DNA from 2 places in the Micromonospora sp. NPDC007271 genome. Region 1 is predicted to be linked to the other one. Evidence: predicted binding sites of a transcription regulator. Region 1 holds the regulator's gene; the other holds the start of a gene.
What was found. The regulator HrcA, encoded in region 1, represses chaperone genes, less so after heat shock. The targets are predictions, from matches to a motif close to GGTTNGCACNCTCNNNNNGAGNGTGCNAACC.

Region 1 (9,183 bases):
CCCGGGTCCGGACGGCAAGCCGGCCCCGGCCTTCGCCGGCGGCTCGGACATCGCCCTGTGGAAGGACAGCAAGCGGCAGGACCTGGCCTGGGACTACCTGACCGTGCTGCTGAGCAAGCAGAAGGACCAGGAGTTCGCCAGCAGCCTCGGCTTCTTCCCGGTCTACCAGGACCTGGTCGGCGGCGGTGACTACGCCAACGACAAGGTGATGGCCGCGTTCGCCACCACCATGCAGAACACCAAGCTCACGCCGCTCACCCCGAAGTGGGTGGAGGTCAGCCGGACGAAGACGGTGACCCAGGCGATGAACAGCTCGGTCATCAAGGGCCAGAAGACGGTGGAGAAGGCCACCGCCGACGCGGCCACCGAGATGGAAGGCATTTTGAACAGCAAGTGAGCTCACTGACCGAGAGCACCGGCACGACCGCCGCGCGGGAGACCCCCGCGCGGCGGCGCCGTCGGATGGACCTTCTCCCGTACCTGTTGCTCCTGCCCTGCCTGGCGATCATCGCGGTGCTGCTGCTCTGGCCGCTCGGCCAGGTCGTGGGAATGTCCTTCTACAAGCTGGACAACGTCCGGCAGCTACGGGGCGACCGCGAGTGGCCCTGGGTGGGCCTGGCCAACTACGCGCAGATCCTCGGCGACCCGTTCTTCCGTACGGTGCTGCGCAACACCGTGCTCTTCGCCGCGGCGAACGTGGTGCTCACGATGATCCTCGGCACCCTGGTCGGGCTGCTGCTCAACCGGCTCGGCCGAAAGATGGCCACCTTCGTCGCCAGCTGCGTGATGCTGGCCTGGGCCACCCCGGCGCTCACCGGCACCATCGTCTGGAAGTGGATCTTCGACGACACCAGTGGCCTGGTCACCTGGCTGTTCAACAAGCTCCCGGACGGGCTCTCCACCGCGCTCTTCGGGCGCAGCGACTGGACCGGCTACGGCTGGTTCAACGACCCGCTGCTCTTCTTCGCGATCCTGACCCTGGTGGTGGTCTGGCACTCGTTCCCGTTCATCGCGGTGAGCGTGCTGGCCGGGCTGAAGAGCGTGCCGAGCGAACTCCAGGAGGCGGCCCGGGTGGACGGTGCCGGGCCGTGGCGGGTCTTCTGGTCGGTGACCTTCCCGACCCTGCGCCCCGTCTTCGGCATCCTGGTCGTGCTCTCCACGATCTGGGACTTCAAGGTCTTCACCCAGCAGTTCGTGCTGGCCGGCGGCACCCAGGACCGGTCGACGTTCATGCTCTCGATCTACTCGTACGCGGAGGCGTTCTCACCGCCGCCCAAGTACGGTCTCGGATCGGCGATCGCGGTCATCCTCACCCTGATCCTGCTCGCGGTGACCGCCCTGTACGTCCGCATGGTGCTGCGGCAGGAGGACCAGTAGTGAAGAAGCTCGCCCTCAACGGCGTCGGCCTGCTGGTCGCGCTCTTCGCGGCGTTCCCGGTCTACTGGATGGTCGCCACCTCCCTCAAGCCCAACCGGGAGATCTTCTCGGCCACCCCCCGCCCGGTGCCGGCCGAGCCCACCCTGGAGCACTATCGGGAGATCCTCACCGGCAACCTGATCCCGGGCGTGACGTTCACCGACTTCTTCCTCAACAGCGCGCTGGTCGCGGTGGCGACGGTGCTGCTCAGTGGGCTGGTCGCGCTGCTCGCGGCGACCGCGGTGGCCCGGTTCCGGTTCCGGCTGCGCACCACCTTCCTGATCCTGCTGCTGGTGGTGCAGATGATCCCGCTGGAGGCGCTGGTCATCCCGCTCTTCCTGATGATCCAGCGGCTCGGGCTCTACAACCAGCTGCCCAGCCTGATCCTGACCTACCTCGGCTTCTCGCTGCCGTTCGCGGTCTGGATGCTGCGCGGTTTCGTGGCCGCGGTGCCGAAGGAGCTGGAGGAGGCGGCGGCGATCGACGGTGCCAGCCGGGCCCAGACCTTCCGCAAGATCCTCTTCCCGCTGGTGGCGCCCGGCCTGGTGGCGACCAGCATCTTCTCCTTCATCACCGCCTGGAACGAGCTGATCTTCGCGTTGACGTTCATCAACGACCAGCACCGGTACACCCTGCCGGTGGCGATGACGTTCTTCTTCGGCCGGGACGACACCGCCTGGGGTTCGGTGATGGCCGCCTCCACCCTGTTCACCCTGCCGGTGATCGTCTTCTTCCTCCTGGTCCAACGCCGGATGGTCAGCGGCCTGGTCGCCGGCGCCGTCAAGGGCTGACGGGCAAGGAAGGGCAACCTGTCAACGCCTCCGGTAGAGCAGGGGCCCTTCCTGACGCGGTTTTCGGCTGGGCGGAGGTGCCCGTAGGCTGGCCGCCATGACGGGCAGGCTGGCGGCGGTGAACCTCGGCGGGGTGACCGAGGCGGAGTGGGCGGGCGACGCGAGCGGCCGCAGCGGGATCGACAAGCGGCCGGTCGCCGGCCCGGTGCTGATCCGGTTCGCCGGGCTCGCCGGCGACTTCATCGGCGAGCGGGCCGTCCACGGCGGCCCCGACCAGGCGGTGTACGCGTACGCCGAGGAGGACGCCGGCTGGTGGGCCACCGAGCTGGGCCGGACCCTCGGGCCGGGCGCCTTCGGCGAGAACCTCACCACGTACGCGGTGGACGTCACCGGGGCGGTCGTCGGCGAGCGGTGGGCGGTCGGCTCCGCCCTGCTCGAGGTGACCAAGCCGCGCATTCCGTGCACCACCTTCGCCGGCTTCTGGGGCGTGCCCGACCTGATCAAGCGGTTCACCGTACGGGCCGCGCCCGGGGCGTACCTGCAGGTGCTGCGGGAGGGCGAGGTCAGCGCGGGCGACCCCGTCGAGGTGGTGGACCGCCCGGCGCACGGGGTGACCATCGGCGAGATGTTCCGGGCGACCACGTTGGAGCCCGAGCTGCTGCCCCGGCTGCTCGACGTGCCCGAGCTGCCCGAACCGATCCGGGAGAAGGTGCGCCGCCGGCTCACGCGCCCCTGATCGGCGTCAGCGGGAGGTCAGGCCGCGGCGAAGACCTCCGCCAGCACCTGGGTCGGCGTGCCCCGGCCGCCCTTCACCCGGTCCCAGGTGCCGTGCTCGGCGGTCCACTCCAGGTCACCGAAGCGGACCCGCTTCACGCCGTGGTCGTCGGCGTGCGAGACCAGCCAGTGCGCGTACCGCCAGCCGTTGCGGCTGTCGGTGGCCGGGACGCTGAATCCGGTGGGGTCGGCCGGTGCGGTGAGGTCGGGCAACCCCCAGTCCAGGGCCAGGCCCTCCACCAGGGCCGCGGTCGCGGCCGGGCCGCGCATCGTCGGCTGCGGCCCGACGGTGCAGGCCACCGCCCCGGTGGCGTTGCCGAGCAGCGCGCGGGTGAGCACCTCGGACTCGTCGGCCCACTTCTGGTACGCCTCGGGGTAGGCCGAGCGCTGCACCCGCTGGGCGGCCTCGGTGACCCGCATCCGTTCCCAGCCGTTGACCTTCTTCAGCGCGGCGTAGAACTTCTTCGCCGCGTAGCGCGGGTCCTGGACCTGCTCCGGGGTGCCCCAGCCCTGGCTCGGGCGCTGCTGGAACAGCCCCAGCGAGTCCCGGTCGCCGTGCGCGATGTTGCGCAGGTGCGACTCCTGGTACGCGGTTGCCAGCGCCACCACCACGGCCCGCTCGGGCATCCGCCGCTGCACACCGATCGCCGCGATGGTGGCCGCGTTGGCCATCTGCTCGGCGCTGAGCACGACCCGCCCGTCGGCCTGCACGGTGCAGGTGCGGCTGGCCATCGGCAGGCGGAGGTGCTGCCCGAACTGCTTCGTGACGAACCAGACGCCGAGCAGGGCCACCACGGCCACCACCACACCCGCCGCCACGATCGCAACCCGAGTTCGCACCCGCACCTCCTGTCCCGGCAGTTCGACAAGCGTACGTCTCCCGGCGCGCGACCCGGGTCGGCCGACCGGTCGCCCCCTGGCGTCACCGTCCGGCCACCCACCGCGCCTCCCGGTCCTCCCGGCCTTCGGGGTCCTCCCGGCCGTTCGGCCCTAGCTCGCGCCCTCTGCCGGACCACCGTCCAGAGCGGCCACCCATCGTGCCGATCGCTTCTCCCGGAAGGCGGCCACGCCCTCCCGGCCCTCGTCGGAGAGGAAGTACCCGGTGGAGAGGGCGGCCAACTCGGCGATCTCCGCCCGCAGGTCGGTGGCGGCGGGCCGGCGCAGCAGGTCCTTGGTGCCGGCGAGGGCCTTCGGCGCCCCCTTCACCAACGAGGCGCAGTAGCGCGCGACCGCCGCGTCCAGGCCGTCCGCCGGCACGGCGGCGGTGACCAGGCCGATCTCGGCGGCCCGCCGGCCGTCGAAGGTGTCGCCGGTCAGGTAGAGCTCGGCCGCGGCCCGGGGGTGCAGCCGGGGAAGCACGGTCGCCGAGATCACCGCCGGGATCACCCCGATCCGGACCTCGGTGAAGGCGAAGGTCGCCCCCTCGGCGCAGACCGCCAGGTCGGCCGCGGCGATCAGGCCCAGGCCGCCGGCCCGGGCCGGCCCGGCCACCTTCGCCAGCACCGGCTTGGGGCACTCCCGGACGGCCACCAGCACGTCGCCGAGCATCCCGGCCGGCACCGTCCCGCTGGCGTACGCGGCGGCGGTCTCCTTCAGGTCCGCCCCGGAACAGAAGACCGGGCCGGTGTGGTCCAGCACGACCGCCCGGACCGCGTCGTCGGCGACCGCCGCGGCCAGCCCGGCCAGCAGCTCGGTCATCAGCGGAGTGGAGAGCGCGTTGCGGTTGTGCGGGCTGTCCAGGGTGAGGGTGGTCACCCCACGGGCCGTGGCGACCCGCACGAGAGCGTCCGGAGAGGTCATGCCGGGCACACTAGTGGCCATGCCCGGCGCTCTTCCAGAAGGCGAACCCGTCCCGCGCGACGGGTCGCTGCCCGCTGCCGCCCGCCGCGCCGTCGGCGCAGGCGGCTTCGGGGTCTACGTGCACGTCCCGTTCTGCGCCAGCCGGTGCGGCTACTGCGACTTCAACACCTACACGGCGGCCGAGCTCGGCGGCGGGGCCAGCCGCGAGACGTACGCCGAGACCGTGCTGGCCGAGCTGGCGCTCGCCGCCCGGGTGCTGGGCGACACCCCGCCGCCCCGGGTGGACACCGTCTTCGTGGGCGGCGGTACGCCCACCCTGCTCCCCACCGACGACCTGGCCCGGATCCTGGACGGCATCGACCGCACCTGGGGGCTGGCCGCCGACGCCGAGGTGACCACCGAGGCCAACCCGGAGTCGGTCACCCCCGAGTCGCTCAAGGAGCTGCGGGCGGCCGGCTACACCCGGATCTCGCTCGGCATGCAGTCCGCCGCGCCCGGGGTGCTGGCCGTGCTCGACCGGCAGCACAGCGCCGGCCGGGCCACCGCCGCCGCCCTGGAGGCGCGGGACGCCGGGTTCGACCACGTGAACCTGGACCTGATCTACGGCACGCCGGGGGAGCGCGCCGAGGACTTCGCCGCCTCGCTGGAGCAGGTGGTGGCGGCGGGCGTGGACCACGTCAGCGCGTACGCCCTGATCGTGGAGGAGGGCACCCGGCTGGCCGCGCGGATGCGCCGGGGCGAGCTGGCGTATCCGAGCGACGACCTGGCGGCGGACCGCTACCTGGCCGCGGAGGCCGCCCTCGACGCGGCCGGTTTCTCCTGGTACGAGGTCTCCAACTGGGCCCGCGGCGAGGCGGCCCGGTGCCGGCACAACCTGCTCTACTGGACCGGCGGCGACTGGTGGGGCCTCGGCCCGGGGGCGCACAGCCACGTCGGCGGGGTGCGCTGGTGGAACGTCAAGCATCCGACCGCGTACGCCCGGCACCTGGCTGCGGGGGAGTCACCCGGCCTGGCCCGGGAGGTGCTCACCCCCGACGAGGCGCACATGGAGGACGTGATGCTGCGGCTCCGGCTCGCCGCCGGCCTGCCGCTGGAGGTGCTGGACGAGGGGGGCCGGTCCGCCGCGCGACGGGCACTCGCCGACGGCCTGCTGACCGCCGACGGGTACGCGGCCGGCCGGGCGGTGCTCACCCTGCGCGGCCGGCTGTTGGCCGACGCCGTGGTCCGCGACCTGCTGCCGTGACGTACGACCCGGCCGACCAGCGGGCCGGCCGGGCCGGGGTCACTTGATCAGGTTCGCCGACATCGGGTAGCGGTAGAGCTGCCCCTCGTTGGCCTTCACGCCGCCGAGGATGCCGAAGATGATGCCGACGATCATCGCGCCGAAGCCGACCACGATGCCGATCAGGATGCAGGTCAGGATCCACCCGACCAGCGCGATGATCGACCAGATGAGCTGGAAGTTCAGCGCGGCGACCGCGTGCGCGCGGACGGTCGGCGACTGGTTGCCGCGGGCGAGCAGCGCGACCAGCGGGGCCACCCAGCCCAGCACGCCGCCGCCGATGAACATGCCGGCGGCGCCGCCGAAGTGCGCGACCAGGGCCCAGGTCTTGTCATCGCTGCTGGCGTAGCCCGCCGGCGCTCCGTAGGCCCCGCCGCCGGGGTAACCGGCGCCCGGCGCGCCGTAACCGCCCGGGGGCGGGTAGCCACCCGACGGCGGCTGGCCACCGGGAGGCGGCGGATAGCCACCGGGTGGGGGATAGCCGGGCCCGGTGGGAGCCCCGGACAGTGGTGCGGTGGGTGGCTCGTTCGCCGACGAGCCGTATGGTGCCGACGGCGGGGTGTCGCCCGGCGGCTGGGCGCCGGGGTCCCCCGCTCCGGGAGGGCGAGGTGGTTCAGTCATGGACGTCACGGTAGGTCCCGTTCGCAACAACGCGCAGAGCGACACCGCCCCGGATGTCCGACTGTTCGGCTCTGGCGGGGTGTGCGGTGGGCCGCACCGGAGGTCCGTCGCTGATCATCGCGTCGGCGGGTACGCCGACGTAGACTGGCACTCGCTACAGTCGAGTGCCAGACGCCCGGCCGGTACCGCGTGTCGCCTGAGCTGAACAGGCGGTACCGCGCGCCGGCGGGGGCCGAGGTGCGTCAGGAGGTGGGGAGATGGGTCTCGACGACCGCAAGCTCGCCGTGCTCCGCGCGATCGTCGAGGACTACGTCGCCACGCAGGAGCCGGTCGGCAGCAAGGCGCTGGTCGAGCGCCACCAGTTGGGTGTCTCCCCAGCCACCGTGCGCAACGACATGGCCGTCCTGGAGGACGAGGGCTACATCCGGCAGCCGCACACCAGCGCCGGCCGGGTGCCCACCGACCGCGGCTACCGGCTCTTCGTCGACCGGCTCTCCCGGGTCAAGCCGCTCAGCCCGGCCGAGCGCCGGGCCATCGAGCGTTTCCTGGTCGGCGCGGTCGACCTGGACGACGTGGTGCACCGCACGGTCCGGCTGCTGGCCCAGCTGACCCGGCAGGTCGCCGTGGTGCAGTACCCGAGCCTGGCCCGGTCCAAGGTGCGCCACCTGGAGCTGGTGCCGATCTCCACCACCCGGCTGATGGTCGTCATGATCGCCGACACCGGACGGGTCGAGCAGCGGCTGGTCGAGCTGCCCGGGCCGATCCCGGCCGAGGACGTCACCGAGCTGCGCCGGATGGTCAACGAGAGGCTGGTCGGCATCCAGCTGTCGGAGACCCCGCCCCTGGTCCAGGCGCTGGTGGACGAGTCCCCGCCCCAGCTGCGGCCGGCCATGGCCACGCTTTCCAGCGTGCTGCTGGAGACGCTGGTCGAGCGGCACGAGGAGCGGCTCGCCCTGGCCGGCACGGCCAACCTCACCCGGGGCGGCCTGCTGGATTTCCAGGGCTCGTTGCGGCCCATCCTCGAGGCGCTCGAGGAGGAGGTCGTGCTGCTCAAGCTCATCGGCGAGGCCGAGCCCAGCACCACCCGGGTGCTGATCGGCGACGAGAACGAGATCGACAACCTGCGCGCCGCCTCGGTGGTGAGCACCGGGTACGGCCCGGGCAGCACTATCGTCGGCGGCCTGGGGGTGGTCGGGCCGACCCGGATGGACTACCCCGGCACCATCGCCACGGTGCGGGCCGTGGCACGCTACGTGGGCGAGCTGCTGGCCCAGAACTGAACTGACCAGTCAGGGGCGACGGCCGGCATGAGGCCGGCGACCGGCGCAACGCGAGACGAACATGAGGACACCGAACGCAGTGGCCAGGGACTACTACGGCATTCTCGGCGTCAGCCGGGACGCCTCCGACGACGAGATCAAGCGCGCCTACCGCAAGCTGGCGCGGAAGTTCCACCCGGACGTCAATCCGGACCCGGAGGCACAGGAGAAGTTCAAGGACATCAACGCCGCGTACGAGGTTCTCTCGGACGACCGGAAACGGCAGATCGTCGACCTGGGCGGCGACCCGCTGGCGCCGGGCGGCGGGGGTGCCGGGCCGGGCGGCCCGGGCGGCGCGGGCCCGTTCGTCGGGTTCCAGGACATCATGGACGCGTTCTTCGGTGGCGCCGCCGGCGCCACGCGCGGGCCGCGTCCGCGTACCCGGCCGGGCGCCGACGCGATCCTGCGGCTGGAGCTGGACCTCAACGAGACCGCGTTCGGCGTCGAGGCCCCGATCACGGTCGACACCGCGGTGCTCTGCACCACCTGCTCCGGCGCTGGCACCGCGGCCGGCACCCACCTCGCCACCTGCGAGGCGTGCGGCGGGCGGGGCGAGGTGCAGTCGGTGCAGCGGACCTTCCTCGGCCAGGTGGTCTCCGCCCGGCCGTGCACGGTCTGCCAGGGCTACGGCACCACGATCCCGCACCCCTGCCCGACCTGCGCCGGTGACGGCCGGGTGCGGACCCGCCGCTCGCTCACCGTCAAGATCCCGGCGGGCGTCGAGGACGGCATGCGGATCCGGCTGGCCCAGCAGGGCGAGGTCGGCCCGGGCGGTGGCACGGCCGGCGACCTCTACGTGGAGATCCACGAGCGGCCGCACGACGTCTACTCCCGCAAGGGAGACGACCTGCACTGCCGGGTCACCGTGCCGATGACCGCCGCCGCGCTCGGTACCCGGCTGACCATCAAGACGCTGGACAGCGAGGAGACGGTCGACGTCAAGCCGGGCACCCAGCCGGGCAGCACCCTGCGGCTGCGCGCCCGGGGCGTACCGCACCTCCGCGGCACCGGCCGGGGCGACCTCTACGTCCACCTGGACGTGCGTACCCCGACCAAGCTCGACCCCGACCAGGAGCGGATGCTGCGCGAGTTCGCCAAGACCCGGGGCGAGGAGGTCGCCGAACTGAGCAAGCAGGGTGGCTTCTTCTCCCGGATGCGCGACGCCTTCAACGGGCACGCC
Region 2 (9,183 bases), on a different contig from region 1:
ACCAGGCTCTCGGTGGTGAGCAGCAGCCCGGCGATCGAGGCGGCGTTGACGACCGCGTTGCGGGTCACCTTCACCGGGTCGAGGATGCCGGACTTGACCAGGTCGACGTACTCGCCGGTGGCCGCGTCGAGGCCGTTGCCCCACTCCTTGCCGGCGACCTTCTGCACCACCACGTAGCCGTCGTGGCCGGCGTTCTGGGCGATCCAGCGCAGCGGCTCGACCAGCGCCTTGCGCACGATCGAGACGCCGACCTTCTCGTCACCGGTAAGGCCCAGGTCGTCGGCGAGCACCGGCAGGATCTGGGCCAGAGCGGCGCCGCCACCCGGGACCGTACCCTCCTCGACCGCGGCCTTGGTCGCGGCGATGGCGTCCTCGATGCGGTGCTTGCGCTCCTTCATCTCGACCTCGGTAGCCGCGCCGACCTTGATCACGGCGACGCCGCCGGAGAGCTTCGCCAGCCGCTCGGCCAGCTTCTCCCGGTCCCACTCGGAGTCCGAGGCCTCGATCTCCTTGCGGATCTGGGCGACCCGGTCGGCCACCTCGCTCGCCTGGCCGCCACCGTCGACGACGGTGGTGTTCTCCTTGTCCACCACCACGCGGCGGGCGGTGCCGAGCACCTCCAGGCCGACCTGGTCGAGCTTGTAGCCCAGCTCCGGGGCGACCAGCTCGGCGCCGGTCAGGATCGCCATGTCCTGGAGCATCGCCTTGCGGCGGTCGCCGAAGCCGGGGGCCTTGACCGCGCAGACCTTGAGGGTCTTACGGATCGCGTTGACCACCAGCGTGGAGAGCGCCTGGCCCTCGACGTCCTCGGCGATGATCAGCAGCGGCTTGTTGTTCTGGAGGATCTTCTCCAGCAGCGGCAGCAGCTCCTCGATCGCCGAGATCTTCTGCGTGGTGATCAGGATGTACGGGTCCTCCAGGACCGCTTCCTGCCCCTCCACGTCGGTGACGAAGTTCGGCGAGATGAAGCCCTTGTCGAACTGGAGACCCTCGGTCACGTCCAGCTCGGTGACGAGCGCGGAGCCCTCCTCGACGGTGATGACACCGTCGCGGCCGACCTTCTCCATCGCCTCGGCGATCAGCTCGCCGATCGTGGCGTCCTGCGCGGAGACCGTCGCGACGTGCGCGATCGACTCCTTGCCGGCGACCTCGACGGCCCGGCCGAGCAGCGCCTCGGAGACCTTCTGGGCCGCCGCGTCGACGCCCCGCTTGAGGCCGGTCGGGTTGGCCCCGGCGGTCACGTTGCGCAGGCCCTCGCGGACCATCGCCTGGGCCAGCACGGTCGCGGTGGTGGTCCCGTCGCCGGCGACGTCGTTGGTCTTGGTCGCCACCTCCTTGACCAGCTGCGCGCCGAGGTTCTCGTAGGGGTTGGTGAGCTCGATCTCCTTGGCGATGGTCACGCCGTCGTTGGTGATCGTGGGCGCACCGAACTTCTTGTCCAGGACGACGTTGCGCCCGCGCGGGCCGAGGGTGACCTTGACCGCGTCGGCGAGGGCGTTGACACCGTGCTCCAGCAGGTGCCGGGCGTCGTCCGAGAAGCTGAGGATCTTCGCCATCAGTATCCCTTCGAAGCGACGTTGCCCCGGCCCGGCGAGCCGGACCGGGGCAACGACACTGATCGGTTGCTTACTTCTCGATGACCGCGAGGACGTCGCGGGCGGAGAGCACCAGGTACTCCTCGCCGGCGTACTTGACCTCGGTGCCGCCGTACTTCGAGTACAGGACGGTGTCGCCGACCTTCACGTCGAGCGGCACGCGGTTACCCTTGTCATCGATCCGGCCCGGGCCGACAGCGAGGACGGTGCCCTCCTGCGGCTTCTCCTTGGCGGTGTCGGGGATCACGATGCCCGACGCCGTGGTGGTCTCAGCCTCGTTCGCCTGGACCACGATCCGGTCCTCGAGCGGCTTGATCGCAACCTTGGTCGCGGTAGTCACGGGCATACCCTCCTGGGGTACTGGTTTCGTTGCCGGTCGACACGCCGACCGGCGTCAATCTGCCACATGCCACCGGGCGGGGCCGTCGTCGCGGGTGCCGGTCCGCCTGGCGTTCAACCCCCGGACACCGGGCCCGGGCGTTGGCACCCTCAGGGTGAGAGTGCTAATCGCAGGTTATTCCTCGGCTAGCACTCCGTCAAGGAGAGTGCCAACCCGCGCCCGGCGCGTCGCCAGTGTTCCGCCGGTCGGGAGAATGGGCGGGTGGATCTGGACCAGCTCGCCGCGCTGCGTACCCCTGAGGGGTCGGCCGCGCTCGCGGCGGCCGCCGAGGTCGCCGGCGGCGACCCGCTGGCCGCGGCGGCCCGGCTCCGTTCGGCGGGGTTCCCGGCCGGGCTGGCCGCCGCCGCGCTCACCCAGGCCGAGCTGCGCCGCCGGGCGGCCGGCAAGTTCGGGCCGGAGGCCGACCGGATGTTCCTCACCCGGCCCGGGCTGGAGCAGGCCACCCGCCGGGTGGTCGCCGACCGGCGGGCCGCGCGGCTGCACGCCGCCGGGGTACGCACCCTCGCCGACCTGGGGTGCGGTCTCGGCGCCGACGCGCTCGCCGCCGCCCGCGCCGGCATCCGGGTGTACGGGGTGGAGGCCGACCCGGTGACCGCCGCGATGGCCGCCGCGAACGCCGAGGCGGCCGGGCTGGCCGAGCGGTTCACCGTGGCGTGCGGCGACGCGACGGCGTTCGACGTGACCGGGGTGGACGCGGTCTTCTGCGACCCGGCGCGCCGTTCGGCCGGCACCGGACGGCGGATCTTCGACCCGAACGCCTACTCGCCGCCCTGGGACTTCGTCACCGGGCTGGCCGAGCGGGTCCCGCGCACCGTGGTCAAGGTGGCCCCCGGCCTGGACCACGCGCTGATCCCGGCCGGCGCCGAGGCGGAGTGGGTCAGCGTGGCCGGCTACCTGGTCGAGGCCGCCCTCTGGTGCGGCGCGCTGGCCGAGGTCCCCCGCCGCGCCACGCTGTTGAAGGAAGGGTCCCCTGTTAACGCACCCGGTAGAGCAGAGGCCCCCTGTTATCAGCTAGCCGGCTCCGGCGAGGCCGAGGCGCCGGTGGGGCCGGTCCGGCGGTACGTGCACGACCCGGACCCGGCGGTGGTCCGCGCCCACCTGCTCGCCGAACTGGCCGAGGACCTCGGCGGGACGCTGGCTGATCCGAGCATCGCCTACCTCTACACGGACGCCCCGGTCGCCAGCCCGTTCACCCGCTGCCTGGAGGTCACCGACGTGCTGCCGTTCTCGCTGAAGCGGCTGCGCGCCCTGCTGCGGGAGCGCCGCGTGGGCCGGGCGGAGATCCTCAAGCGCGGCTCGGCGCTGGAGCCGGAGAAGCTGCGCCGGGACCTGAAGCTCGTCGGCGAGGAAGCGGCCAGCCTGGTGCTGACCCGGGTGGCCGGCGCGCCGACCGTGCTGGTCTGCCGGCCGGCCTAGAAGCCTGACCGTGAGGCAGTACCTGACGCACGGACTTGACCTCAACTTCGGTTGAGGACATGTGCTGTTGCTCGCCGTTCCTGATCGGAGAAAGCGAGCACCGTTGGACACGACCATTTCATCTCCTCAACCCGCTGAAGGTACTGCGAGACCGTCTCCGTTGACGCTTCCGGTGGTGCTGGTCGGTGTCTTCTTGGTGGCGATGTCGATCTCGGGCACCGCGGTCGCGTTGCCGAGCATCGGCCACGACCTCGATGCCTCCGGCTCTGCCCTGAACTGGATCGTGGCCGGATACAACCTGGCTTTCGCCGCCATGACCTTGGTGGCGGGCTCGACCGCCGACCGGGTGGGCCGGCGCAGGGTTTTCATCGTCGCCGCATTCGTGTTCGCAATCGGCTTTCTTGCCACCGCGCTCAGCCCGTCGATCGTGATCGCCGACATCGCCCGAATCGTGTCCGGTGGCGGCGGGGCCGGAATCATGGCCGCGGGTGGGGCGATCCTGGCCTCCAGCTACAACGGTGCCACCCGCAACCGGGCCTTTGCGCTGATGGGCACCATGGCCGGGATCGGCATCGCGGTCGGCCCCACCTTTTCCGGGCTCTTGATCACCGCGACCGGGTGGCGGGGTAGTTTCGCGGTCTTCACCGTGATCGGTCTTCTGGCCGCGCTCGGCGCGACTCGTACCCGGGAGTCGCGCTCAGAGTCCGGGCGGGCCGACTCGGTTGGCAGCATCCTGTTCGTCGGCGCCTTGACCTGTCTGATGTTCGCACTGCTCGAAGCCCCGTCGCTGGGGTGGACCCATCGGGCCGTCATCGCCACTCTCGTCATCGGTCTGCTGGCGCTGGTGATCTTCGGCATCGTGCAACGGCACAGTAGTTCCCCTGTGCTGGCACCGTCCTTGGTGGCCAACCGCGGATTCATTGGGTGGAGCCTGGCGACACTCACGACCTCGATCGGATTCCTCGGCGTGCTCGTGTTCCTGCCGACCTACCTGCAGTCAGCCGCCGGACTCACCCCGGCGGCGGCCGGCGTGGCGATGCTACTGCTCACCGCACCGGTTCTGATCATGCCGATGGTGGCGGTCACCCTGGTCAACAAGGGCGTCCCCGCGCGAGCCTTGATCATGATGGCGTTACTGCTCGTGGTAGTCGGGAACTTCTGGCTCATGGCCCTCGGGTCCGAGAACACCGTTGCCGTAGTCGCGGCACCACTGCTGATGACCGGGATCGGCATGGGTGTTTCCTTCGGCATCACCGACGGTCAGGCCATGAGCCTCGTCCCGGCCGACTCGGTCGGCATGGCAGCCGGGTTCCTCAACACTCTGCGCGGCGCAGCCGAAGCGCTCGTGATCGCCGCGTTCAGCGCCTCCCTGATCGGTCTCCTCGCGAGCAAGCTCGGCGACCGCACCCATGCGGCGGCGGTGAGCGCAGGTCGCCTTGGCAACAATCCAGCCAGCGAACTGGACGCGTTCACCTGGTCCTGGCATATGACCCAGCTCGGCGTCGGCATCCTGTGCCTCGCCCTGTCGGTCGCCGTCGCCGCCCTCATCTTCGGGAGCAAGGCCAACGGCGCCGAAGGATCTGCCTCAACTTCACTTGACCTCAACCATGGTTGAATTTTTAGCGTCAAACCGTCGCCGAAAAGGAAGGTCAAATACCCCACCGCCTACGTCACCGGCGCACCGCGTCTGATTGATCTGGGAGGACGAGATGCATGCCAGGCCGGACGACCACCTCACCATCGGTGAGGTCGCCCGACGGACTGGCGTGCCCGCCTCAGCGCTCCACTTCTATGAACGCAAGGGATTGATCTTTTCGCTGCGCAACGGCGGCAACCAGCGCGTCTACCCTCGCCACATGTTGCGCCGCATCTCGCTGATCATCGTCGCCAAGCGGCTCGGCATTCCGCTGTCCGATGTGGCTGGCGTCTTTGTGACACTTCCCGCAGATGAGGCGCCGACCCATGCGGCTTGGCAGCGCGTCTCTCGATCGTGGAAACGCCAACTGGAAGAACGACGCCGTGAGATCGAGAGCCTGGAGCAGGAACTCACCGGCTGCATCGGCTGTGGATGTTTGTCGATGAAAGGCTGCCTCCTGCTTAATCCTGATGACGCCCTCGGGCAGCAGGGCCCCGGTCCAGTGCGGTTGCAGTCCAGCGATTCCACGAAGACCCCGCGGAGATCGCGCCGACCCTAGGCGTCTGCCGTCTCCAGGTCCGGCCGGCTGCCGTACCGGCTTTCCACTCGCCCATCCGCCCGGACCGGACTACCTTGTCGGGCATGGCGGGACAGGGCACTCCGGCGACGGCGCTGCTGGCGCGGCGGAGGATCGCGCACAGCACCCATCCGTACGACGTCTCGCCGGATGCGCCGAACTACGGCGCGCTGGTCGCGGCGGCCCTCGGGGTGCCGCCGGAGCGGGTGTTCAAGTCCCTGGTCACCGAGGTCGACGGCGGGCTGGCCGTGGCGGTCGTACCGGTCACCGGGGAGTTGGACCTCAAGGCCCTCGCCGCCGCGTTGGGCGGCAAGCGGGCGACCATGGCGGACCGCGCGGTGGCCGAGCGGGCCACGGGCTACGTGCGCGGCGGGATCAGCCCCCTCGGCCAGCGCAAGCGGCTGCCCACGGTGGTCGACGGGTCCGCACTGGACCATCCGACCGTCTACGTCTCGGCCGGTCGCCGGGGTCTGCAGCTGCAACTCGCCCCAGCGGATCTGGTCGCGCTGACCGACGCGGTCACCGCACCGATCGCGGCCGCCTGAACCACTTCGGACGGTCACCGCGCACGCGTTCCCGCACCTCGTGCCGGGGAGCGCTCTCAGCCGGGTGACGGCCGGACGACAGTGGCGTTGCTGAATTGTTACCGCCGCCAACAAACTACTGGCCTCGACAGTCTTGCGGGCCCAACAAGCGGGGAAATACGTTGCCGGGCACAACAAAACACAAATCCCCCACCCCGGAAAGGACCCGTGCACATGCGCAAGGGCTTCCTCACCTTCGCCGCCGTCGGCCTGCTGGCCGCCGGCAGCATGGCCGCCTGTGGTGACAACGACGGTTCCGACCAGGCCGGCGGCGCCAAGAAGCCGAAGATCGGTGTGATCCTCCCGGACAGCAAGTCCTCCGCGCGGTGGGAAACCGCGGACCGCAAGTTCCTCAAGGAGGCCTTCGACGCGGCGGGCGTCGACTCCGACATCCAGAACGCCCAGAACGACAAGAGCGTGTTCCAGACCCTCGCCGACCAGATGATCACCAACGGGGTGACCGTCCTGATGATCGTCAACCTGGACTCCGGCACCGGCAAGGCCGTGCTGGAGCGGGCGAAGTCCCAGGGTGTGGCCACCATCGACTACGACCGGCTGACCCTGGGCGGCTCGGCGCTGTACTACGTCAGCTTCGACAACGAGGCGGTCGGCAAGCTCCAGGGCGAGGGCCTGGTCAAGTGCCTGGCCGACAAGGGTGTCAAGAACCCGGCGATCGCCTACCTCAACGGCTCGCCCACCGACAACAACGCCACCCTGTTCAAGAACGGGTACGACTCGGTGCTCAAGCCGAAGTTCGACGCCAAGGAGTACACCAAGGCCGCCGACGACGACGTGCCGGAGTGGGACAACGCCCAGGCCGCCACGATCTTCGAGCAGCAGCTCACCAAGGCCGGCGGCAAGATCGACGGGGTGCTCTCCGCCAACGACGGCCTCGGCAACGCGGCCATCTCGGTGCTGAAGAAGAACAAGCTCAACGGCAAGGTCCCGGTGACCGGCCAGGACGCCACCGCCCAGGGCCTGCAGAACATCCTCGCCGGCGACCAGTGCATGACCGTCTACAAGGCGGTCAAGAAGGAGGCCGACGCCGCCGCCGCCCTGGCCATCGGTCTCGCCAAGGGGGAGAAGAAGGACACCGGCCAGACGGTCAAGGACCCGGAGGGCGGCCGGGACGTGCCGGCCGTGCTGCTAGAGCCGAAGGCGATCTACAAGGAGAACGTCAAGGACGTCGTCGACGACGGCTACGTCACCAAGGACGAGCTCTGCGCCGGGGCGTACGCCAAGCTCTGCGCCGACGCCGGGATCAGCTGACCCTTCCGTACCCGCTTCAGGCGGCGCCGCCCGGCACGGGACCCCCGTGCCGGGCGGCGTTCCCGCCGGACGGGACCCGAGACCTTACCTCCGTCCGAAGGAGACCCCGTGTCCGCCACTCCCCTGCTGGAACTACGCGGGATCGACAAGAGCTTCGGTCCCGTCCAGGTGCTTCGCAACGTCGACTTCGCCGCCCACCCCGGTGAGGTGACCGCACTGGTCGGCGACAACGGCGCCGGCAAGTCGACCCTCGTCAAGTGCATCAGCGGCATCTACCCCACGGACGCCGGTGAGTTCCTCTTCGACGGCCAGCCGGTGAGCATCAACGGCCCGCGCGACGCGGCCACGCTCGGCATCGAGGTCGTCTACCAGGACCTCGCGCTCTGCGACAACCTCGACATCGTGCAGAACATGTTCCTCGGCCGGGAGAAGCGCAACGGCATCGTGCTCGACGAGCCGACCATGGAGCAGTTGGCCGCCGAGACCCTGGCCGGGCTCAGCGTCCGTACGGTGAAGTCGCTGCGCCAGCACGTCTCCAGCCTCTCCGGCGGCCAACGCCAGACCGTGGCGATCGCCAAGGCGGTGCTCTGGAACAGCAAGCTGGTCATCCTGGACGAGCCGACCGCCGCCCTCGGCGTCGCACAGACCGCCCAGGTGCTCGAACTGGTCCGCCGGCTGGCCGACAACGGCCTGGCGGTGGTGCTCATCTCGCACAACATGAACGACGTCTTCGCCGTCTCCGACCGGATCGCCGCGCTCTACCTCGGCCAGATGGTCGCCCAGGTGAAGAGCACCGACATCACCCACTCGCAGGTGGTCGAGCTGATCACTGCCGGCCGCTCCGGCAGCCTCGGCCTCCCCGCCGACCCGGCCCCGGGCAGCAACGGCAACGGCGCCGAGCCCGCCGACCCCACCCCAGGAGCCGTCCGATGACCACCACCGCCGTCAAGAGGGAGGGGCCGGCCGCCGTCGCGCCGGCACCCACCGTCGGCAGCCACCTCCACAACTACTGGCGCCGGGTACGCGGTGGCGACATCGGGGCCCTCCCCGCGGTCGGCATGCTCGTCCTGCTCTCCGCGGCCTTCTCGATCGCGCGCCCGTCGTTCCTCACCGCCGGGAACTTCGCCAACCTGTTCACCCAGGGCGCGGCGGTCACCCTGATCTCGATGGGGCTGGTCTTCGTCCTGCTGCTCGGCGAGATCGACCTCTCCGCCGGCTTCGCCAGCGGGGTCTGCGCCGCCGTCCTGGCCAACGTGGTGACCGTGTTCGGCTACCCCTGGTACGTCGCGGTGCTCGCCGCGGTCGCCACCGGCGCGGTCATCGGCACACTCCTCGGCCTGCTGGTGGCGAAGGTCGGCATCCCGTCGTTCGTGGTGACCCTCGCCGGCTTCCTCGCCTTTCAGGGCATCGCGCTGATGCTGGTGGAGGAGGGCAAGAACATCTCGGTGCGGGACGACGTGCTGCTGGCCATCGCCAACCGCAACCTGCCCCCGGCGGTGGGCTGGCTGCTGGCCGCCGTGGCGGTCGCCGGCTACGCGGCGGTCCAGCTGCACCGGCACTGGCAGCGCTCCACCCGCGGCCTGCTGGCCGACCCGATCGCGGTGGTCCTCGCCCGGATCGGCGCGCTGGCGGTGATCCTCGGCGTGGCGGTCTTCATCCTCAACCTGGAGCGCAGCCGCAACGTCCTGTTCACCTCGCTCAAGGGC

Region 2: groES (co-chaperone GroES) is a predicted target of HrcA. The motif match lies at 2,074-2,104, and genes of this name have one in related genera.

The regions. Positions count from the first base shown of each region.
Region 1 is NZ_JBEYER010000154.1:1,054-10,236, forward strand. It holds gene ABZ570_RS32160 (sugar ABC transporter substrate-binding protein) at 1-397, shown strand, start outside; gene ABZ570_RS32165 (sugar ABC transporter permease) at 394-1,377, shown strand; gene ABZ570_RS32170 (carbohydrate ABC transporter permease) at 1,377-2,207, shown strand; gene ABZ570_RS32175 (MOSC domain-containing protein) at 2,305-2,943, shown strand; gene ABZ570_RS32180 (hypothetical protein) at 2,961-3,827, opposite strand; gene ABZ570_RS32185 (enoyl-CoA hydratase-related protein) at 3,972-4,781, opposite strand; gene hemW (radical SAM family heme chaperone HemW) at 4,801-6,024, shown strand; gene ABZ570_RS32195 (DUF4870 domain-containing protein) at 6,064-6,684, opposite strand; gene hrcA (heat-inducible transcriptional repressor HrcA) at 6,942-7,964, shown strand; gene dnaJ (molecular chaperone DnaJ) at 8,044-9,183, shown strand, end outside.
Region 2 is NZ_JBEYER010000049.1:47,315-56,497, reverse strand. It holds gene groL (chaperonin GroEL) at 1-1,556, opposite strand, end outside; gene groES (co-chaperone GroES) at 1,627-1,941, opposite strand; gene ABZ570_RS18925 (methyltransferase domain-containing protein) at 2,197-3,411, shown strand; gene ABZ570_RS18920 (MFS transporter) at 3,587-5,026, shown strand; gene soxR (redox-sensitive transcriptional activator SoxR) at 5,103-5,606, shown strand; gene ybaK (Cys-tRNA(Pro) deacylase) at 5,690-6,169, shown strand; gene ABZ570_RS18905 (substrate-binding domain-containing protein) at 6,383-7,477, shown strand; gene ABZ570_RS18900 (ATP-binding cassette domain-containing protein) at 7,586-8,410, shown strand; gene ABZ570_RS18895 (ABC transporter permease) at 8,407-9,183, shown strand, end outside.